2 linked regions of the Pontiella desulfatans genome follow. The protein of the gene in region 1 binds, or shares a complex with, the protein of each later gene. Links are inferred from orthologs where the notes say so. Each region holds a gene or a part of one and is shown in the gene's direction. Other genes may lie near its edges. The genes, in order: uvrA and mfd.

Region 1 (11,171 bases):
TCGGCGCGCATACCGGCGCGTTCGCATAGGCATGCATATATTGGAAACCCTCTGCCGCCAGCTGGTCAATGTTCGGTGTGTCGGCGTGCGGGTTGCCATAGCAACCCACCCAGTCAATATTGTTGTCCTCGCACGTCAGCCAAAGGATATTTGGCCGTTCTTGGGGTTTTGCCGCCGCTGGTAAGGTTGAAGCGAGTGTCGCTGTATAGATGAATACGCGTCTTTTCATTTTTTACCCCTTGGTTAGATACATAAAAAACGCACCCCGGCCTATTTTATGGACGGGGTGCGCATGCTTCGGGGAGAAGGTTTAGGTATCTTGCAGTACGCGCAGTTCCACACCTTCGGTCATGCCCTCCGTGTCCTGGCGGTATTGATCCATGTGCGGCGCCTCGAGGTGGGCTTGCAACGCTTCAAGGGATTCCCATTTTTCAATCACCGTTAGGATGGTTTCATCCCTTTGCTGGATGCCGATGCCGCTGTCGGTGTCCGTGGTCAGCGTGTACTGGATGCACCCATCCTCCGCCAGTACGTTCGGCACATTGGCGTTGAAGATCTTGATCAGCTCTTCGCGGTGTTCGGGCTTCACTTTAATGAACGCAATTACATGAACCATATCTTTGCTGCTCCCTTTTCGTTTTTTGTTTATGGAATCCTTGCTTCGTTCAAGAATCTTGGTTTTCAGCCGTTGGTATTCGGCATCGCCAATGATCTTTTTCTCATGGGCTTCGTGCAGGTCGAGGAGTTCGCGCCCCGCATTGCCACGCTCGGTGGCTGTAAATTTGGTAATGGTGCATCCGGACAGCAGCACCGCCGCGCAAACGACCATTGCAATGTTCGCTATTGTTTTCATGGAGTTCCTTTCGTCTGAGAGATGAGGTGCGATGATTTTCCTTTTTCAGAGGAATGGCAAATTATTCTGCCTTAAAATCATTCTGCCTATCGCCGCCGCCGCTTCTGCTCCTCCGGCGCCATCTTTACCAGCTTCGGATCGAAGCGGGCAATGACCTCGACGAGGTCGGTTTGGGCGGCCATCACTTCGTGGATATCCTTATAGCCCATCGGTACCTCGTCGAGTCCGGCGGAGATCAGCACCACGTCGTTTTCGGCCAAAAACGTTTTGGCCTGGCTCCACGTGCAACTGTTTTTGGTGGCCGTGCGGCTCATCGCGCGCCCCGCGCCGTGCGAGGCGGAATTCATCGATGCCGCATTGCCCTTGCCGCGCACCACGAAGCCGGGGGTCGCCATCGAGCCGGGAATGATGCCGAGCGTATCCTGCGTCGCGGGGGTCGCCCCCTTGCGGTGGACGACCACCTCCTGGCCAAAGTGTTTTTCCTTCCAGGCAAAGTTATGGTGGTTTTCCACATCGGCCAACACCTGCGCGCCGAGGATTTTGGCGATCGATTGGTGGATCAGTTCGTGGTTGGCGGCGGCATATTCGCCCATCAGCTGCATCGCGTGCCAATATTCCTGGCCATAGGCCGAATCCAGCTCTAGCCACGCCAGGTGCTTCAACTGTTTCGGTAGTTCCGGATGCAGCTCCATCGCCAGCCGGCTGTAGTGCTTCGCCACCTCGCCGCCCGTGCCGCGGCTCCCGCTATGCGACAGCAGCGCCACATAGGTTCCGGCCTCCAGCCCCAGTTCCGGCTCTTCGAGCGTTAGCGTGCCGAACTCCACGAAATGGTTGCCCGACCCGCTCGAACCGAGCTGAAACCAAGCCTTGTCTTTGTTTTTGTTCGTCACCGGACTCACCGACCAGTCGGCATCCATCACGCCGTGCTCGTGGCGTTTCGAAAAACCCGCGCCGACACCGAACTCCGTCTCGCGTTCCAGCGCATTGCGCAACCGCCCTTCCTCGCCGCGAATGTGCGACACCGGCAGATCCATCACCGTCATCTTCATGCGGCAGGCAATATCCATTCCGACCGCGTACGGGATCACGCAATCCTGCGTGGCCAGCACCCCGCCGATCGGCAGGCCATACCCCATGTGGGCGTCCGGCATCAGCGCACCCGCAACCGAGACCGGAAGATCGGTGGCATTGTTCATTTGCTCGATGGCGCTCGCGTCCAGCCCTTCGCCCCAAACCTGGTAGGGCGCGCGCGATTCGCGCGGCTCGAACACCTCTGCGGGACGGGCAGATGGATTATCCGTCAGTGCTTTCGACAGTTCGCCAAAAACCTCATCCTCAGCAAAGTCGGCAGGCGATTCCAGCACCGCCTTCACCTGCTCCAGCAGCTCGCGCTTCTTAACGCCCTTCGCCGCCGCCTTCCGCGCCGCGCCAATCGCTTCCTTCAGCGCCGGACCCTGCGGCACACCCAGCTTAATCATGTCCTTCGGTTTCATGGAAACGATTAAAGCGCAAGTTGGATGGCGGTGCAATGGCGTGGAAAGGTTTGTAATCCCGCCTTTAGTCCCCCACCAGCTGCGCTGGATTTTTCATGCATTAGACTTCCCCTCTGAATTGGAGTTGAGCAACGAATGAATGGAAAGCAACGAATTTGCGGTGGGACGGATTCGTTGGTTGCCGCTTCGCTGCCGTCGCTCCGCGCCAGCCCCACTTCGTGTTCCATTCATTCGTTGCTGGATTCACGCTGTGCCAAAGTCTCGTTTGTAATGAAGTCTCAAACAAGGCGGAATCGTGGCGCAGGCTTTCCAGCCTGCGTAGTCGCGGGAAGGGCAGGCTGGAAAGCCCGCCCCACATGCTCGTGTCGGCTGCGCGGCCTTTCGGGGAAAGAGCCGTGCACTACCTTTACGCATAGTAGTCGGTGATCACCTTCCATGCATCCTCCGCCTTGTCGCAGAAGGTGATGATGTCGAGATCGTTGGGGCTGATGAGGCCGCACTCGGCGAGGTATTCCCAGTTGATGAGCTTTTTCCAGTGCCCGGCATCGAAGAGGATGACGGGCATGGGATTGATCTTTTTGGTCTGGATCAGGGTCAGCGCCTCGAACAGCTCGTCGAAGGTGCCGAACCCGCCCGGGAAAATGACGACGGCCTTGGCGCGCTGCAGGAAGTGCATCTTGCGCATGTGGAAATAGTGGAACTCAAAGTTGAGCTCGGGCGTTACGTAGGGATTGGCCTCCTGCTCGAACGGCAACTGGATGTTGAGCGAGATCGACTTGCAGCCGGCCTCGTTGGCCCCCCGGTTGCCCGCTTCCATGATGCCGCCGCCCCCGCCGGTGACGACCACATATTCGCATTCGTGGTTGGTCTGGCAAGTGGTGCTGACGATGGCCGCGAATTTTCGCGCCTCCTCGTAATAGGGTACCAGTTCGGCCAGCTTCGGGTTTTTGCAGTCGGCCGCGGTTTCGGGCGAGGGGATGCGTGCGCTGCCGAACAGGACGATGGTGGACTTCACGCCCTCCTCCTGCATCGTTACTTCCGGATGCAGGTATTCGAGCTGCAGCCGCACCGGGCGGCAGTAGGCACTGTTTAAGAAAGAAATGTTTTCATAGGCTTTGGGGGGGCTGATCATGTTGCAACTCCTTCATGTTTCTCCCACCAAGTTAGCATGCAGTATAGAATGGGTCAGGTTCAAAATGCCGTGCGTCTCATCGGGCAGGGGCTTTAGCTTCATTACTTGCTAGGTGGAATAAAGAATGTGTTTTCAAGATGTCTTCAATAAATAATGGCTTGTATCTGGTATGGATACTGCTAATTGTTATGTATGTATAGGAATTGATAAAATACTTGGGTGGAGTTGTTGTAGGCTACTACCCAGCCAAAAAAGGAACGGTAACAAATGAAAATAGAATGGTGTAGAGTAGCAGGTCGTACAGTTTCATTAATGACAGCCATATCCTTGATCATGACCATAACAGGGTGTGGTGACGACGATAGCTCAGGCAATAATGGAGAGGTGTCGCTTGAACTAAGAACTGGAGAAATTGTCGCATCGATAGGTACGGTTTCAAGTGGAAATCTTACGGTATATGGCACTTCCCCTACCGGCGGGCCATTTAATTTTTCGGTAGACATTTCCTCCGCAACCGGGGACAGCCTTCCTCAATTTGTCCAATGCAATAGCCAGACCCCAAACAGCTGGGTTTCCAATACTTCTACTGCCGAGGGAGGTCTTAACTCCCTGAATGAAGGAAGCAGTATCACTATTGAGTTTTACTCGGGATCATCTACAGCGGCTGGGGCAACAATTTCAGGCAGGATCACGGGGAAACTCTATTCAGTAGATGGTTCATACGGTCGCCAGTACGATTTTACGTTCAATGTAACCGCTCAATAACCCGAGCAATGCGAGGTGGGGTTCTTTGTATGTTGAATTGAATCCAGTCTCAACCCAAGGTTTAGGCAATGAAAACGAAAAATAAATGGTGGAAACTCGCTAGGCGAACGGTTGTATTTGCTGCAACGGCCAGTTTGGTTGTAGGTTTGTCAGGATGTGAGAGCGAAGAAGGAGATACCGAGCCAAGTGTGGATGTTACAGGAATGTGGTCTGGACTTGATGCGAGTGGGTATTCCTTTTCTTTGTCTTTAACACAGTACGGAAGTTCGGTCAGCGGAATGATGTCTGCGGAGAATTTAGTTAGCGATCATAACCTCCAGGGGTCGGTTAGCGGGAATAACTTATCATTCGTTGTGAATGGGGATTTTTCTAATACCGCAACGAAATTCTCAGGTGCCGTCGTCAATGACACATGGATAGGATCGGCTGCGCATTTTGATGATGGATGGCGTCGTATTGAATTAACACGGCAATAGGTTGTGTATTGCAAGAGACTCTGTCTAAGCCATTCCGAGCATGGTGGCTCCGGCAGAGCGTCGCCCTTCATAATGTATCCATTCATGTTTAAGTTTTCCAGTTTCACGGTGGGTGCTTCACGCACGGCGGGATCGACATCGAAATAATCGTGTAGTTTAAAGTTGAACTTGCCCGCGCCGAGATTACTTGGGGAGACTTCGCACTGTTGTCGCGTGCGTTACCATCATAGAATTGCTTAATATCTTGTCAGAAACAACTATTCAGCTCAGTCTTTAGCTGTAAGAATCACGTGGAGTTGTGGAAAGGGAATGAATTGATGAAGAACATGTGGATGATTATAGCGCGACACTGGGTAGTATGGGTTGCCACGTTTTGCATGGCTTTCGTGGTGGCTGGGTGCCTCGGAGGAGATGACGATAGCTCTTCCGGTGGCCGCGGGGACACAACTCCTCCTGATGACAGCGGTTCGTCTTCAGCCATTACGATGAACGGCAGGTGGACTGGGTCGTGCAAGGAAACAGTTTCAGGCAAGGTTTCCATGATAGACCTGAATCTGGTTCATGTTGGTGATTCAATCACCGGCACTGCCGTGGATAGCCTCTACGGGAACTTTTCGGTTCAAGGGGGGCTGAACGGTTCTTTGCACACCCTCCATCTAATAAGTGACACAGATCCAAGCAATTTTAGTGTTGGCGATGTCCACTATATCGCGATACGCATCGCCGAGTTCACCAGTACTACGATGGAAGGCATTGTCGAGATTGGTCGATTTGGCTATGGCAGCAGACTCGACGGCACTTGGTCAGGTTATAAGGAGTAGGGCGCGGCAACGATGCGCTCACGATCATTGATGAACGGAATGTAGACAGGGAAAGGCGGCTTTTGGCCGCCTTTTTTGTGGGATCAACCGCGTTCGCGATCCTGCTCTTCCTGTACCTTGCGGCGCTTCCGGCCTGCGGTGATGCCCCAGGCGATGGAGCCAGCAATGCATACCAATACAATAATGAATCCGGTCATCGATAACCTCCGTATTAATCCGGATATTAAATCGCTTCTAAGTCGGAATTCCGATTTCAAATTGCAGGCAATTGGTGCATCGGTCGGGATTTATAGGTTTGTCCTTCCCCCTTAAAGTAAGGTATGTAGTTCCGCCTTTAGGCGGTTTTGGTTGAATGGCTTGATGGGACTGGCCGCCTAAAGGCGGAACTACATACTTTTCTTATGAAATTATCCCCCCTCCAGTTTGGCTCCGTGGTAATCGACTTTCCCGTGGTGCTCGCCCCGATGGCGGGCTACACCGATGCCGCGATGCGCACGCTGTGCCTCGAGCACGGCGCCGGGGCGGTCTATACCGAGCTCGCCAGCTCGGAAGGGCTTTGCCGCGACGGAGGAAAAACCTTCGAGGTGCTAAAGCCTGCGGAGAACGAGCATCCCATTGCCGGACACATTTTCGGGGCGAATCCGCAGCGCATGGCCGAAGCCGCAAAAATCATGGAGCAAGAGGGCGGTTTCGACTGGATCGATATCAATTGCGGCTGCCCGGTCAAGAAGGTGGTGTCGCGCGGCGCCGGCGCGGCGCTGCTCAAGGATTTGCCGCGCATGGCGAAGATTATCGAAGCGGTGAAAGGCGCCGTCGCGTTGCCGGTCTCGGTCAAGACCCGCATTGGATTCAACCACGACACCGCCGACCATCTCGAAATCGCAAAGGTCGTCGAGGCAAGCGGGGCGGATATGATCGCCGTCCACGCCCGTCTCGCAAAACATTTCCACGGCGGCGATCCCGATTGGGAAAAGCTCGCCGAGATGAAGCAGCAGCTGAAAATCCCAATCATCGGCAACGGCGGCGTCAATTCGCCGGAAGATGCCGAAAAGATGGTCGAGGTTTCCGGCGTGGACGGTGTGATGATCGGCCGAGGCGCCATTGGAAATCCGTGGATTTTCGAGGCCATTCGGCGGGGCAGGCAGGACGCCTGCGATACAAATGCCGTACCGCAGGCGTCCCGCCTGCTACCGTCGCTCGCGGAACGCCGCGATATGATGGCGGAGCACCTGCGGCGGTTGGTGGAGCTGAATGAGCTGAAGCAGGAGGTTTCGAGCCGTGCGAAAAAATATTCGGCGGAGCAGGCCGCCTGCATCCAGTTCCGCACCCATATTCCCTATTATGTGAAGGGATTGTTTGGTAAGAAGCAGTTGCTCATGAAGCTCGCCCACCTTTTGTCGGTCGATGCAATCATGGAAGAAGTTGATGTTTTAATGGAAAAGAATAAGCGTGACGATTGATGGGTGAAGCGTGATTTTCACGGCTCACGGCTCACGGCTCACGGCTCGTGTTTTAAACGACACGCTATGCAAAAGGAAACTATGACTGAAGAAATTGAAATGAACGTCGGCACCCAGCCGTTGGATGCCATCATGACCGAGAAGAACATTAAGAACAACGATCTCGTATCGATTGCCCCTCCGGGATTCATCACCCACAAGCAGATCCAGAAAGGCCGCAAGGGCCGCCGCCTGACGATGCACATGCAGCAAAAGATCCTCGATGCGCTCAACATCTACAGTGGCGATGAAACCTACGAGTGGGAGCAGCTGTTCACCTATCGCGGAAAGAAATCCCTATAATAATCCAGCAACGAATGTAGGAAAAACAACGAATCCCGCATGCCGCTAGTTATTCGTTGTTTTTCCTACATTCGTTGCATCCAATATGCTGGAGTTCAGGCATGGCTAAACAATGGATAAACGTGGCGGGGGCGCGGGAGCACAACCTGAAGGATGTGCATGTAAAGATCCCGCGCGATGAGTTGACGGTGGTGACGGGGCTGAGCGGCTCCGGCAAGTCGTCGCTGGCGTTCGACACCATCTATGCCGAGGGGCAGCGCAAATATGTGGAGAGCCTTTCGGCCTACGCGCGCCAGTTCCTGGGGCAGATGCAGAAGCCGGATGTGGACTACATTGAAGGGCTATCCCCGGCGGTATCGATCGAGCAGCGCACGGCGGGTTCGAACCCGCGTTCGATCGTGGCGACGACGACGGAGATCTACGACTATCTCCGGCTGTTGTATGCGAGCATTGGCAAGGCGCACTGCTACCAATGCGGCAAGCCCGTCAGCAGCCAGAGCGCCGAGGAGATTGTCGAGCAGTTGATGCAGCTGCCCGCCAAGACCAAGCTGATGATCCTCGCGCCGATGGTGCGCGGCCGCAAGGGCGAGCATGTGGAGGTCTACGAGCAGATCCGCAAGCAGGGCTTTGTCCGCGCGCGCGTCGATGGCGAGGTGTACGAAATCGAAAACGTGCCGAAGCTGAAAAAGACGTTCAAGCACACCATCGACGCGGTGGTGGATCGCCTTGCGGTTTCGGACGACATCCGCAGCCGCATGACCGATTCGGTCGAGCTGGCGCTGGGGCAGGCCGAGGGCTTGGTGACGGCGCTGGTGGCCACCGGGGATGGCGGCTGGGAAGAGCGGCTCTTTTCGGAGCATAACGCCTGCAACGATTGCGGGATCAGCTTCGATAAGCTCGAAGCCCGACACTTTTCGTTCAACAGTCCGTATGGTGCCTGCCCGACCTGCCATGGCCTCGGCACGCAAATGGTGTTCGACGAAGAGCAGGTGGTGCCGGACCCGTCGCTGGCCATCGAGTCCTGTGTGCATCCGTGGCGCTATGGCGGGCACCGGATGATCATCTATCATAAAAAGCTATTGCAGGCGGTGGCGGAGCGGCACGGGATTGATCCGCGCACCCCGTTCCAGGAGCTTCCGAAAAAGGTGCAGAAGGAAATCTTCCATGGCACGGGCGACGAAGATATTGAATACTACATGCGCCGCCGCCTGATCAAGAAGCCGTTCCGGGGCGTTTTCCCGATGTTGATGGAGCGGGTGGAAAGCAACGAGAGCGAGGCGATGAGCCACTGGTTGCGCGGCTACATGACCAAGCGGATTTGCCCCGAGTGCAATGGCTCGCGCCTGCGCCCGGCGGTGCTCGCCTGCACCATGAACGGCCGCAATATCCGCGAAATCATCACCGATTCGGTGATCGATTCGCAGCGCTTTTTCGAAGCGCTCAAGCTGACCAAGCAAGAAACCTTGATCACCAAGGAAATCCTCAAGGAGATCCGGTCGCGCCTCGGCTTCATGGTCAACGTGGGGCTCGACTACCTCACGCTCGACCGCGAGAGCGGCACGCTCTCCGGCGGCGAGGCGCAGCGCATCCGGCTGGCAACGCAGATCGGGGCGGGGCTGGTGGGCGTGGTCTATGTGCTCGACGAGCCGAGCATTGGCCTGCACCAGCGCGACAACGACCGGCTGATCCATACGCTGCAAGGCCTGCGCGACCTGGGCAACACGGTGATTGTGGTCGAGCACGACGAGCAGACGATCCGCACGGCCGACTATGTGGTCGATCTCGGCCCCGCCGCCGGGCGCCACGGCGGCGAGGTGGTTTTTGCGGGCAGGACCGACAAGCTGATGACGGCCGATACGCTGACGGCGAAGTATCTGCGCGGCGAGCTGCAGGTGGAGGTTCCGGAAAAACGGACGAAACCCTTCAAGGGGTGGATCGAACTGAAGGGCGCGGAGGCCAACAACCTGAAAAAGGTGGATGCCCGTTTCCCGCTCGGCCTCTTCACCTGCGTGACCGGGGTGTCGGGCAGCGGCAAGAGTACGCTGACCGACTACACGCTCAAGCGCGCGCTGGCGCGGCATTTCAATGGATCGAAGGATGCACCCGGCAAGTTCAAGAGTGTTGAGGGGCTCGACTTTGTCGATAAGATGATCGTGATCGACCAGTCGCCGATCGGCCGCACGCCGCGCTCGAACCCGGCCACCTACACCGGGGCGTTCACCGATATCCGCAACCTGTTCGCCACATTGCCTGCTTCCAAGATGCGCGGCTACAAGCCGGGTCGCTATAGCTTCAACGTCAAGGGCGGACGCTGCGAACGCTGCAAGGGCGACGGCATCCTCAAGATCGAGATGCACTTCCTGCCGGATGTCTATGTGCCGTGCGAGCAATGCAATGAAAAACGCTACAACCGCGAGACGCTCGAAGTGCATTACAAAAGCAGGAATATTGCCGACGTGCTCGATATGACGATCAACGAGGCGCTCGAATTTTTCGAGGCGGTGCCCAAGATCCAGCGCAAGATGAAGACGCTTTGCGAGGTGGGGTTGGGTTATCTCAAACTCGGCCAGCCCGCCACAACGCTTTCCGGCGGCGAGGCGCAGCGCGTCAAGCTCTCGACCGAACTGAGCAAACGCTCGACCGGGCAGACCGTCTACATCCTGGACGAGCCGACCACGGGCCTCCACTTCGCCGATGTCCACAAGCTGCTGGAGGTGCTCGAGCGCCTGCGCGACGAGGGCAACACCGTCATCGTGATCGAGCACAACCTCGACATGATCAAGCGCGCCGACCACATTGTCGACCTCGGACCCGGCGGCGGCATCAATGGCGGAACCGTGGTTGTTTCCGGGCCGCCGGAAAAAGTGGCCAAGTGCGCGAAATCCTACACGGGGCAATATTTGAAGGAATTACTGGATTAACAAACACACAAACGCCTTATCCAGATCGACGGCCGTCGATCTGGATAAGGCGTTTGTGGGGGGGGCGATATGCCGAACATGCACAAGCTGGAGGTGCGGGATAGCCGCATCCATGGAAAAGGGGTCTACGCCATTGAACCCATCGATAAAGGCGCGAAGATTGGAACCTACCATGGCCATCGTACCGAGGAGGACGATACCTATGTGCTTTGGGTCACGGACGAGGACGGGGTTGAATATGGCGTGAACGGGTATACCAACCTGAAATTCCTGAACCACTCCTGCGAACCGAACGCGGAATTCGATGGCGAAGAACTCCATGCGCTGCGGGCTATTGACCCCGGCGACGAGATCACGTTTCACTATGGCAATCTGTTTGTCGAATGGTTGGAAAGTGAAAAGTAAGGCGTGAATCGTGATGGGCTTGGCCTATGCGGTAGGCTTGCCTTGTCACGCCTCACGCCTCACGTCTCTTAAAACCCATCGCAGCCACTTTGCGCTGCAGGCCGGCGGAGGCATTGGGCAGTGCGACCTCCGTGTTGTGGAATTCCCGGCGGGTGCGGTAGTTCTTGCGCAGGGCATCGAAGTTCCGGGCCCGTTCGATTTCGCCCTGGACGGCGGCTTCGCGGATTAGCCGGTCGTCGGTCTCAATGTCGTAGACTTGTTGCACGATCTTGTGCAGCACCTCTTCGTCGTCCCGGTGGGCGCAATCGATTTCGAGGGTTGGAACCTCGGCGACGGGCAGGGAGGAGGCCACGTTCCACGTTTTCCGGATCTCGAAGAAATTGCAGAGTTCGTCGTAGCAGGCCACGGTTCCGTTAAGCTTGCCTTCGTAGGAGTGGCCGGCGATATGCGGCGACGCGAGGTCGGCGCGTTTGAGGACGTCGGAGCGGAAGGCCGGCTCGGGC
Region 2 (11,550 bases), 3.7 Mb from region 1 along the record:
ATCTCGGGATCGGGCTTGCGGTTGACGACATCGCTTCCCGTGGTGATGCAGTCGAAAAATTTCAGCACGTCGGCCTCTTCGAGGGCCGGCTTAACAAAACTGAACGGCGAGTTGGTCGCCAGGGCCATTGGCTTTTTCCGATGCCACAACTCGAGGAACTCGCGCGCGCCGGAAAAGAGTTCGGCCCTGAAGATTTCCTGCACCCGCCCGCGCTTGTATTCCAGCACTTTGGCTGGATCCAAGCTCAGACCGTATCGCTCGTTGAGGGTTTCGGCGTACCACGTGCTATGCTTGCCGAAGAATTCGTGATGCTCGTCCGGCTTCAAGGAATAGCCGCTATGGGCCAGCACGGCATCGGAAAACGCCTGCGCATGGTATTTCCCCGAGTCGATCAGGGTGCCGTCCAAGTCCAAGATAAATGCATCATAGTCCCATAGCTTCATGGTTCAGCATCTCCCTAGCATTTTTTACAACTTCGATTGTTTCCACCATTTTAATACTCTCCAAGTCCTGCTTGGAATAGTTTTTCACCAAGGAATTCCTCAACACCCGGTGCTGCCCGCCATAAGGCCCCACCCGCATCGGATCGGTCGGGCCGAAGATCGCCAGGCACGGCGTCCCCGCCGCCGAAGCCATGTGCATCGGCCCCGAATCGACGGTTACCACCAGATCGGCCCGTTGCAAAACGCCCCCCAGCTCCAGCAACGACGTCTTGCCGCACAGATTGGTGGCCGATCCCTCCGGGAGGGCGTTTTCAATCCTCGTGCAGGTTTCGGTATCGTCCGGGGAACCAACCAAGACAATCTGGGCATCGAGATGCTCGCCGAGTTCAACAAACCGTTCCGACGGCCAGTTTTTCGCCTCGTGCCGGGAGCAGGGTGCGAACACCACCACCGGATGCTTTTCCAGGCAGGGGAAATCGACCACCGGAAAGCGGATCGGGAACTCAAGCGGTTCCTCCGGCTTACCCAGAAAACGGAGCACATCGAGATTTTCCTCGACCGCATGCCGGTTCTTGTTTTTTTTCCCGACGACGGTGGAATAGAAAAAACGCGCTCCTTCGCGCTGGCCCGACGTGCCAAGGATCCGGGCGCCTTTCGAGCGCTTGGCCATCCGGCAGACCATGGCGCTCTTCAGCAGGCCCTGGAAATCCACAACCAGATCATAGGTCTCTTCCCGGAGTGCGTTGCGGAAATTCCCAAAACTGGAGAAGAGGCTTTGGCGTGGAAAGGGAATCACCTTCCGCACATCGGAAAAACAGTCCACCAAACCGGCATATCCCGAGTTCACCACCCAATCGATCTCCGCTCCATAGGCCTGCTTCAGCAGATGCACCGCCGGCAAGGCGTGGAACAGATCCCCCAGCGAACTGGTTTTGACGATCAGGATCCGCATCTCGAAACGTCTAGGCCGCGCCGCAAAGGGTGAGAATTACAGCCTTTTGGGCGTGGAGACGGTTTTCGGCCTCGTCGAACACAATCGACTGCGGACCGTCGATCACCTCCGCGGTCTGCTCGCAGCCGCGGATGGCCGGCAGGCAGTTCATGAAGATGGCATCCGGCTTGGCGTGCGCCATCAGCCCGCTGTTCACCTGGTAGGGCATGAACTTGGCGATCCGCGCCGCTTCCTGATCCTTCGGAATATGGTAGCTCATCCAGGAATCGGTGTAGACCACGTCGGCATCCTTGATGGCCTCCACCGGATCGTCGGTCACGAATACGGAACCTCCGGAGCCGGCGGAAAATGCCGCGCAGTCGGCCACGACGTCGGCGCGCGGCGAATAGTCCTCGCCCGCCGGGGAGCCAACGCTCACATGCATGCCCATCTTGGTTCCGCCGAACATCAGCGAGTGCGTCACGTTGTTGAACCCGTCGCCGAGATAGGCCAGCTTGAGCCCCGCCAGCTTTCCCTTCTTTTCTTCGATCGCCTGAAGGTCGGCGAGAATCTGGCAGGGATGGCTGTCGTCGGTCAGCGCGTTGATCACCGGAACCGTGGCATACTCAGCCATCTCCAACAGATCGTCGTGCTTGAACAGGCGCGCCATGATGACATCGACGAAACGCGAAGCGGTCTTGATGGAGTCGCTGATGCTCTCCTTGCCGCTGCCCATCGGTGAGTTGCCGGTGTGGTAGTAGATGGCGTGGCCGCCCATCTGGGTCATGCCGGCCTCGAACGAAAGGCGCGTTCGCAGGCTGGGTTTTTCGAAAATCATCAGCAACGTCTTGCGCGCCATGGCATCCTGGTAGTTGGCCGGGTTGGTTTTCACATCCCGCGCCAAATCCAATACGTCCCGGATCTTCTCCGGGCTCCATTCCTTCAGTGAAATCAAATGTTCCATAGTTTACCTCGTGATACGTGGGTCGTGATGCGTGAGTTATGAGTCGTGAAAAAACCACGTCTCAATCGTCACGTTTCACGTTCCCGGTTTGTAGTCGTCGTAATATCGGTTCACCTCATCCTGCCGGCCGAAAGTCGTTAGGATCAGGGCGGCGCGGATCCACATGCCGTTGCGCATCTGGCGCCAGTAGACCGCGCGCGGGTCGTTGTCGATATCGGTGCTGATTTCCTTGCGGCGCGGCAACGGATGCAGGATCACACAGGTATCCTTGATGATGTCCATGTGCTCGGCGCCGATACTGAAACCCGAAGTATCGATCGTGCTGCTTTCGCCTTCGGCGTCCCATTCGTCCTGGATGCGGGTCATGTAGATGGCATCCGCGATCGGCATGATCCCGGCGAAATCCTGCGTCACAACATACCGGGTTCCGGCCTGGTCCAGCAGATGCAGGATATCCTGGCCAATCTGCAATTGTTCCGGAGCCACGAAATAGAGCGTCACATCCTTGTAGAGCGTCAGCATCCAGGCCAGCGAGCGCACCGTCCGGCCCCGCATCAGGTCGCCCACGAAAACCACGTGCTTTCCATCCACTCCACCGATCTTCTCGAAACTGCGTTCGAGCGTATAGATGTCCAGCAAGGCCTGCGTCGGGTGCTGATCCGACCCGGAACCGGCATTCAGCACGGGAATCTCGCGGCCGGTATGCGCGAGCATCCAGGCCACACGTTCGGCAAAGCCGCCGACCGGATGGCGCATGATGATCATGTCGGCATAGGAGCTGAAGGTCCGGATCGTATCCTCCGGCGACTCGCCTTTCACCTCGCTCGAGGTCTTCGTGTCGCGCACGTCCATCGTATCGAGGCCGAGAATCTGGCACGCGGCGTTATGCGAAAGGTAGGTGCGCGAAGAAGGTTGCGCGAAATAGAGCATCGCCCGCTTATCCGACAGCAGGGTCTTCAGGAAGTTTGCCCCCTCGCGGCGTTTGTTGATGCGTTTAATGCGCGTGGCCAATGTGCAAAGTTCCTCCAACTTGGTGCGGGTGAACTGCTGCGCGATCAGCGTATGCGGTGGTTCCGACTGGAAATAGCCCCCCTTCTCCGTTAGCGGAAGAGCCTTGAAATCCTTCCATGAGATGCCGCTTAGTTTTTTATCCGTATCCATAATTTCCTTTGCCCCTTTCTCCAACAAGCTTCCAATAATAGCGGCCGAGAGAACAAAGTCCACCCTTCCAATCCGGGTTTTCTTCACCTACATTCCCAGCATGGCAGTCGAAGAGAACAAAACAAGCACCCCCGGGGTCGATCCGGCGGTGCTTAAAAGGTTTACCGGGAAACATGCGCGGGTGGTGGACGCCCCCATCTGCGCGCAAGCCCTGCTCTGCCGGGATATCTTCCAGATCCTCAAACAAAACGTGCTATGGATTGCCGCCGATGTCCGCGAAATGGAACGCCTCCACGAATCGCTGCGCACGCTTGTGGAAGATACCGCAGGCGCCCCGTCGATCCCGCCGCAAGACATCCACCTCTTCCAACCCATGGAAAAGGATCCCGCCGTCTTCGGGGAACACCTCAAACTTGTCCAATACCTCACCCCTCCCGGACCCCACGGAAAAAGTCACGATCGTGACATTTTCCGTGGGGTCCGGTTTATCATCGTCACCTGCCCGCAGGCGCTGGAGCAGGAGGTTCCGCTCGCGGGGGAATCCGAACTGGCGGTTCAAACGCTTAGGGTCGGGGAGGAACATCATCCTCAAACCCTGACCGGTTGGATGTCGGATGCCGGCTATGAATTTGGCGTGGAAGTCTACTCCCAGGGAGAGGCCGCGCTGCGCGGCGGCATTCTCGACTGCTGGCCCCCCGGCTCCCCCCGCCCCGTGCGTATCGAGTTCTTCGGCGACGAAATCGACTCCATCCGCTATTTCGATGACCAGACCCAATGCTCCATAGAGAAGATCGATTCCGTCCAGCTCCCGCAAATGGACTTTGGCTTTGCCGGCGAAGACTCCTGCCCAATTACCGACCTTCTCCCCGAAAACACCCTGATCGTTAATCCAGATGCGGCGGAAGATCTCGCCCAAAGGCGCAACGGCACCCATGAAGCGAGCCTGGCGGCTACTCGGCTTGAGCGAAGCGGGCAAGCAATAAATACCCGCTTTGATTTTTACGATACCGGACTCGTATCGGTTTCCTATGACACGCATCCGAAAGAGGCCGAACAGGCCCGCCGCCGGTTCGTGGATCAGCGCTGTGCCGATGCTTCCGCCGATTGGAGCGTGCATTTCTATTTTGAAACCCGGGGCACCCTGAACCGGTTCAGGGAGCTTTATGAAGAGCTGGAGGGGTTCGATGCGCTGCAACTGCACCACGGCGTACTGCACGAGAGCGCCATCGACCACGGCCGGAAATTCCTGATCGTCACCGAATCCGACTTCTATGCCTACCACACCAACCGCAACGCCCACGCCCGGAACGCCAAACGATTCCACAAGCAACAGGAACGCGTTTCCGAAGCGGCCGACATCCAGCCCGGCGATTTCGTGGTGCACGTCGAGCACGGCGTCGGCAAATATCTCGGCCTTGTCGAGACGTCCTTCAGCGGCAAAAGCATGGAAGTGCTTTGCATCGAATATGCCAAGGGCGAAAAGGTTTATCTCCCCGTCACGCAGGCGCACCTGCTCACCCGCTATAAAGGCATGGGCAAGAATGCGCCCAAGCCGCACACCCTCGGCGGACGGAAGTGGAAAAACGACAAGGCAGGGGCCGAGGAAGCCGTTCAGGATTTCGCCTCCCAGTTGCTGCTGACCCAGGCCGAACGCCAGGCGAAACGCGGCTACCGCTTCTCCAAGGATACCGCCATGCAGGCCGAATTCGAAGCGGCCTTCCCCTACACCGAAACGCCGGACCAGCTCTCTTCGTCCGATGAACTGAAACGCGACATGGAAAAACTGCGGCCGATGGACCGCCTGCTCTGCGGCGATGTTGGCTTCGGCAAAACCGAGGTCGCGATGCGCGCCGCCTTCAAGGCGGTGATGGATGGCATGCAGGTGGCGGTGCTCGTTCCAACCACGATATTGGCGCAGCAGCACTACGACACGTTTGCCGAACGCATGGCCGCCTTTCCCATCCGGATCGACATGGTCAGCCGCTTCCGCAGCCGCGCCGAGCAAAACAAGACGCTCGTCCAAACCCTCGAAGGCGAGGTCGACATCCTCATCGGCACCCACCGCATCCTCTCCAAGGATGTAAACTTTAAGAACCTCGGGCTCGTCATCATCGACGAAGAGCAGCGCTTCGGCGTCACCGCCAAGGAGCACCTCAAAGAGCTGCGCAAACAGGTGGACGTCATCACCATGTCGGCCACGCCGATTCCCCGGACGCTCTACATGAGCCTGACCGGGGTTCGCGACCTGAGCACCATCAAGACCGCCCCGCAGGAACGGCAGCCGGTCGATACCAACGTGATTCCCTACGACGAGGAGATTATTACCGAAGCCATCCGCGCCGAGCTGCACCGCGACGGGCAGGTGTTCTACCTGCACAACCGCGTCAAAACCATCCATCTCGTCGAAACCCGGCTGATGACGCTGGTGCCCGAAGCCCGCATCGCCGTTGCCCACGGACAGATGGGCGAAACGGAACTCTCGCAGATTATGCACGCCTTCGTTGAAGGCCGGTTCGATGTCCTGCTCTGCACCACCATCATTGAAAGCGGTGTCGACATACCCAACTGCAACACGCTGATTGTCGAAAACGCCGAGCGCTTCGGACTGTCCGATCTCTACCAGCTGCGCGGACGGGTCGGGCGCTCCAACCACAAGGCCTTCGCCTTCCTGATGCTCTCGCCCGGCGGCGACATGATCGATGCCGCGCGCGACCGCATGAACGCCATCAAGCGCTACACCGGCCTCGGCTCCGGTTTCCGCCTGGCCCTGCGCGACCTCGAGCTGCGCGGTGCCGGCAACATGCTCGGGGCCAAGCAGAGCGGCCACATTTCCGCCGTCGGGTTCGACCTCTATTGCCAGCTGCTCAAGCGCACCATCGCCATTTTGCAGGGCAAGAAGCCACCGCCGCTCATGGACGTGACCGTCAAGATCGACTTTCTCGACCTCTCCCCGAAAACCGGGACCGCGGCAAACGGAGCGTACATCCCCTACGACTATATCGAGGACGAAAACCTGCGCCTGCGCCTCTACCAGCGCATGTCGGCCCTGGCCACCAAGCAGGAAATCACCCTGATGAAGCGCGAGATCAAAGACCGCTTCGGGAGGCTGCCGCAGGAAGTCCACCGCCTCATGCTCATCGCCGAGCTACGCATCGTCGCTGCCGACCATGGGCTTAAATCCGTCATCGTCCGCAAGCGGCAAGTCATGCTCTCGGAAGACAAGCAATACCGCACCTTTGGCGGCATGCACCCGCGCCTGGAAGAAGACACAACCACCCCGATGCTGAAGGAACTGATCGAGCTAATCAAGAGGTAGGGACGACTGTCCTCAGTCGTCCGCCCCGAGCACAGGGCCGATCCACCGAACGGCGGGGTGGGACACCCCGCCCTACCCTGGGTAGGGACGACTGTCCTCAGTCGTCCGCCCCGTGCGCAGGGCCGATCCGCCGTGCGGCGGGGTGGGACACCCCGCCCTACCCTGGGTAGGGACGACTGTCCTCAGTCGTCCGCCCGTGCGCAGGGCCGATCCGCCGTGCGTCGGGGTGGGACACCCCGCCCTACCCTGGGCGATTCTCCCAAACGTAGGGCCAATCTTCGGGTTGAACACACAACCCCGCCCGAACCGGATTCATGCGGATGTAATGGGCCTTTTCGATGTAGCTTTCATCCTTGCGCAACCGATGGTCGAAGAAATCGCATTGCCATGAAACACCCAACATCCTCGCCGTATACTTCTTGAATTCCTTGATGCTCTTCAGCATTCCAACATCACGGTTAAAGCTCATGATGGCATGCAAGTGATCAGGCATGAGAACGAGCAGGTGCAACCAGAGATCGCCGCGTTCTTGATAGAATATAAGCGACCGATAGAGAACATCGGCAACCTCGTTGGTGCAAAGCTGGTTTTTACCCTTTGGTTGCGTATTGATCGTGATGAAATATTCCGCGCCATCCTCAACCCAGGAAGGAATTCCATGCGGCAGTGTTTTGCGTTCCGGCAACATGATTGGATGATGCAGCCAGATGAACGGGTTGGCAAATCCAAAAGGCAGGGACGCGTGTCACCGCGCGCCCGCCACGTGCGCAGGGCCGATCCACCGAACGGCGGAGTGGGACACCCCGCCCTACCCTACAACACTACCACCCCATCCCTTTTGAATAGGTGATTTTTCCGCGGGTTCGGGCAGGCGTTTGCTTGAGCTTGTCCTTATGGACGATCAATGCTTCCGAAAAAATGGCTTCGAGTGAATTGGTGAGGGTTCCGGTTGAGGAACAATCGATCCGGGAAAACGAACTCCAGAATTGTTCGGCAAAATGTTGGCAATACGTCGCATGCTTTTCATCGGTGTCCGTGATCGAGATGATCGGTGCATAGGAATTTTCGATGGCACTTGAAAAACCGCCGGAGTAACACTGATCCATCACACTCACGATCGTTAAGGCGCTGATCTTTTCCAGTAGCTGGCAATATTCCATGGCCGACATTGTTTGATCTCGGAAAGCCAACGTGATCGCTCCCCCGACCCGCTTGCCGTGGCCTGTGCAGTAGACAAAGAGGAGATCGTTGTAATCAACAATCCGGGAAAGAGCCGTCAACGTGTCCTTGAACATTTCATGATTCGAAGTGGTGGTTGGATATGGCCTGTCAGGGCTCATATCGGAACGCGGGTTTAGATGATTGAGAATAATAATGTCGGAATCGGAAAAGCCCGCGGCCTTAAACGCCTTGTAGGCCTTGCTGATATTTGTTCCGTGCAGGCGGTTGTTTTTGTCGGCATTCACGAGAACGGCATATTTGTTCTCCTTGCCCCGAACGGAAGCGGTTTCCATTTGTTTCAGGTTTTCACGAAACCGCTCCGGCGTTTGCAGGGAACGCGGCTCCTTGCCCATGGAATCCGGTTCGCTCAAGGGATTCCCTCCGGAGCCAATGCTCCAACAGACCAACAGCATGCCCATGCGCACGCCCGTGGAAATCCTGAATAAACCAATCCTACGCAAGACAACCTCCCATCCGGAATAAGCAGGAGAATACGCCGATTTGCATCGATTCAAAACACAAATCCCCAGAAGGACGCACTCCAGATCTTTATTCCCAAGCTTGCGCGAATTCGGTAGGTTCCGCCGCTATGCAAAAATATTTCAAAGGACAGCGCTGGATCAGCGAAACGGAGCCCGAGCTTGGATTGGGGCTGGTTGTGGACGCCACCGCCCGCACCGTGCAGGTGTTTTACCAGGCGGCCAACGAGATGCGGCACTACGCCATCAACATGGCTCCGCTCAAGCGCGTGCGCTTTGCCGAGGGCGACGAAATTGAATCGCGCGAGGGCACCCGGCTGACGGTCGAAACCATTACCGAGGAAAACGGACTGCTCCTCTACGGGGCGGCGGATGGCACGCAGCTGATCGAAGCCGACCTGTGCGACACCTCGAGCTTCGACCGGCCGGAAACCCGCCTGCTGGGTGGCCATGTGGATGCCAACGCCCTGTTCGACCTACGCGTGGCCGCGTTGAATGCGCGCCACCGACATGGCCAGCTGGCGGTGCGCGGCTTGCTGGGCGGGCGCGTCGACTTGTTGCCCCACCAGCTCTATATTGCGCAGGAAGTGAGCGCACGCCCCCTGCCGCGCGTCCTGCTGGCCGATGAAGTGGGCCTTGGAAAAACCATCGAGGCATGCCTCGTCCTGCATCGCCTGATGGTTTGCGGGTTGGTCCGGCGCGTATTGGTTCTCGTCCCGCACGCGCTCGTTCACCAATGGTTTGTCGAACTATTGCGCCGGTTCAATCTTTCGTTCAGTATTTTCAACGAGGAACGTTGCGCAGCGATCGAAGCCACCGAACCCGGCATCAACCCGTTCCACGACGACCAGCTGATCCTTTCGAGCATCGAGTTTCTCACGGAGAATCCGGAGCGCGCCACGCAGGCCATCGCGTGCGACTGGGATCTGCTGATTGTCGACGAAGCCCACCACCTGCACTGGTCGCCGGAACAAACCAGCCCGGAATATTGCGTGGTCGAGCGGCTGGCCGGTTGCATCCCGCGCCTGCTTCTGCTCACAGCCAGCCCGGAACAGATGGGGCTCGAAAGCCACTTCGCCCGGTTGCGGCTGCTCGACCCGCAACGCTATCCCGACTTCGAGACCTACAAGGTTGAGCATGATCGCTATGCCGAGGTTGCCGCGGAGATCGGGGAACGACTGGAGACGATGAACGAACAGGAACGGGCCGAAGCGCTGGATCGCCACGGCCCTGGGCGCGTCATCTTCCGCAACACGCGCAGAAACATGACCGGCTTCCCGAAGCGGATTCCCGACCCCATACCGATGGAGCTGCCGGAAGGCGCCGACACAATGGGGCCCGAAGATCCGCGCCTCGACTGGCTGCTCGCCTTCCTGCGCGAAAACCCCCAGGAAAAGGTGCTGGTGATCGGCCGGACCCGTTTCGAGGTTTCCGTGATTGTCGATGCCATCCGCAACCGCTCGGGGGTGGACGTGGCCCATTTCCACGAGCAGATGAATCTGGTGAAGTGCGACCGCCAGGCCGCCTGGTTCGCCGAACCGGAAGGCGCGCGCGTGATGGTGGTTTCGGAAATGGGCGGCGAAGGCCGCAATTTCCAGGTGGCCTCGCACCTGGTGTTGATTGATCTGCCGCGCGACCCCGAGTTGCTGGAGCAGCGCATCGGCCGCCTCGACCGCATCGGCCAGCGCGGCGATGTCCATATCCATGTGCCCTACCTGAAGGGAACGGAAGAGGAACACGTTGTGCGGTGGCTGCATGAAGGGCTCAACGCCTTCGCCGAGCCGGTCGTTGGAGGCTTTGAATTGCTGGAGCGCTTTGAAACCCGGCTGGATGACGTCACCGATGAAGTGATCGCCGAAACCCATGCGTTCTACGAGACCCTGCGCGCACAAATCGCCGCAGGGCGCGACCGTCTACTGGAGCTCTCGTCCTTCCGCCCCGACATCGGCAACGATGTGGCCCGGCAAATCAACGAATGCGAACAGTCGACCGACCTTGAAACCTATCTGCTGGAGATGTTCGAACACTACGGCGTACACGCCGAGGCGCTCGACGCCACCTCCTACCACATCCGCCCCGACCAAATGTTCGACGACTGGTTCCCGCTGAAACCCGAGGGCATCCGGATCACGTTCAACCGGGATGAAGCGTTGATCCGCCCGGACACCACCCTGATGAGCTGGGACCACCCGATGGTGACCGGAGCCGGCGAGCTGGTTATCGGGTCTGAACGGGGCAGTTGCGCCATGGCCGTGGACCCCACCCAGGAAACCCCGCTCAAGCTTCAGGCCATCTATGTCCTGGAAACCGTCGCGCCACCCGGGCTTAACGCCGACCGCTTCCTGCCCCCCACCCCGGTCAGCATCACCGTCAACCATGCGGGCTGCGCGATGGACGGAACCGGCGAACGGCATCTGAAAGACGCCGACCCGTGGAAGTTGCTGGAGCATGAATCGATCCGTACGCAGATGATCCCCGCAATGATTGAAGCAACGCGCCCGCTCGCTGAGCAGGCCGCCGAGTCCACCATTGCCGACGCGCGCCGCAACATGCTTGAAACCTTGGGGAAGGAATACCAACGGCTCGAATATCTCAAGAAGATCAACAACAACATTCGCAAGGAAGAACTCGCCCACGCGCGCAGCGCCATCACCGAACTCGATAAAACCCTGGCCGCCGCCCGCCTGCGCCTCGATGCCATCCGCATCATCAGCGCCAGCCAGGACGCCTAGAAGAGTCCGAGCATTTCCCGGGCGTGCTGGAGGGTGACGTTGGTGGAATCCTTGCCACCGAGCATTCGGGCGATTTCCTCGGGACGGGTTTCGTCGTCGAGCAGTTCGACCTCGGTGAAGGTCCTGCCATCCTCAACCTTCTTGGAAACCGCCAGATGCGTCGTTCCGCAGGCGGCGACCTGAGGGAGATGGGTGATGCAGAGCAGCTGGTGGCACCGGGCCACCTGGGCCAGCTTGCGCCCGACCGCGCCACCGATTTCGCCGCCGATGTTCGCATCGATCTCGTCGAACACGAGAACGGGA

Evidence for each region.
Region 2: the proteins of uvrA (region 1) and mfd are in contact, whole or in part, in a crystal structure (PDB 4DFC), measured with the Escherichia coli proteins. The link is inferred for Pontiella desulfatans from one-to-one orthologs.

What each region holds. Positions count from the first base shown.
Region 1 is NZ_CAAHFG010000001.1:101,526-112,696, forward strand. The notes cover bases 7,078-10,463. They hold uvrA (excinuclease ABC subunit UvrA), read left to right. Parts: upstream 7,078-7,443; coding sequence 7,444-10,263; downstream 10,264-10,463. Other genes in these bases: E9954_RS00435 (hypothetical protein), read left to right, coding at 7,082-7,342; E9954_RS00445 (SET domain-containing protein), read left to right, coding at 10,333-10,463. Also shown: E9954_RS00395 (sulfatase-like hydrolase/transferase), read right to left, coding at 1-229; E9954_RS00400 (putative quinol monooxygenase), read right to left, coding at 311-853; E9954_RS00405 (RtcB family protein), read right to left, coding at 940-2,331; E9954_RS00410 (LOG family protein), read right to left, coding at 2,753-3,478; E9954_RS00415 (hypothetical protein), read left to right, coding at 3,746-4,243; E9954_RS00420 (hypothetical protein), read left to right, coding at 4,312-4,719; E9954_RS00425 (hypothetical protein), read left to right, coding at 5,037-5,540; E9954_RS00430 (tRNA dihydrouridine synthase), read left to right, coding at 5,942-7,000; more of E9954_RS00445, read left to right, coding at 10,464-10,668; E9954_RS00450 (4-phosphoerythronate dehydrogenase), read right to left, coding at 10,721-11,171. UniProt on the Escherichia coli protein: The UvrABC repair system catalyzes the recognition and processing of DNA lesions. UvrA is an ATPase and a DNA-binding protein. A damage recognition complex composed of 2 UvrA and 2 UvrB subunits scans DNA for abnormalities.
Region 2 is NZ_CAAHFG010000001.1:3,779,226-3,790,775, forward strand. Bases 3,251-7,015 are described here. They hold mfd (transcription-repair coupling factor), read left to right. Parts: upstream 3,251-3,599; coding sequence 3,600-6,815; downstream 6,816-7,015. Other genes in these bases: pyrB (aspartate carbamoyltransferase), read right to left, coding at 3,251-3,499. Also shown: E9954_RS13295 (HAD family hydrolase), read right to left, coding at 1-443; E9954_RS13300 (glycosyltransferase family 9 protein), read right to left, coding at 424-1,395; argF (ornithine carbamoyltransferase), read right to left, coding at 1,406-2,338; more of pyrB, read right to left, coding at 2,414-3,250; E9954_RS13320 (REP-associated tyrosine transposase), read right to left, coding at 7,057-7,503; E9954_RS13325 (C13 family peptidase), read right to left, coding at 7,637-8,497; E9954_RS13330 (SNF2-related protein), read left to right, coding at 8,626-11,247; DNA repair protein RecN, read right to left, coding at 11,244-11,550. UniProt on the Escherichia coli protein: Couples transcription and DNA repair by recognizing RNA polymerase (RNAP) stalled at DNA lesions. Mediates ATP-dependent release of RNAP and its truncated transcript from the DNA, and recruitment of nucleotide excision repair machinery to the damaged site.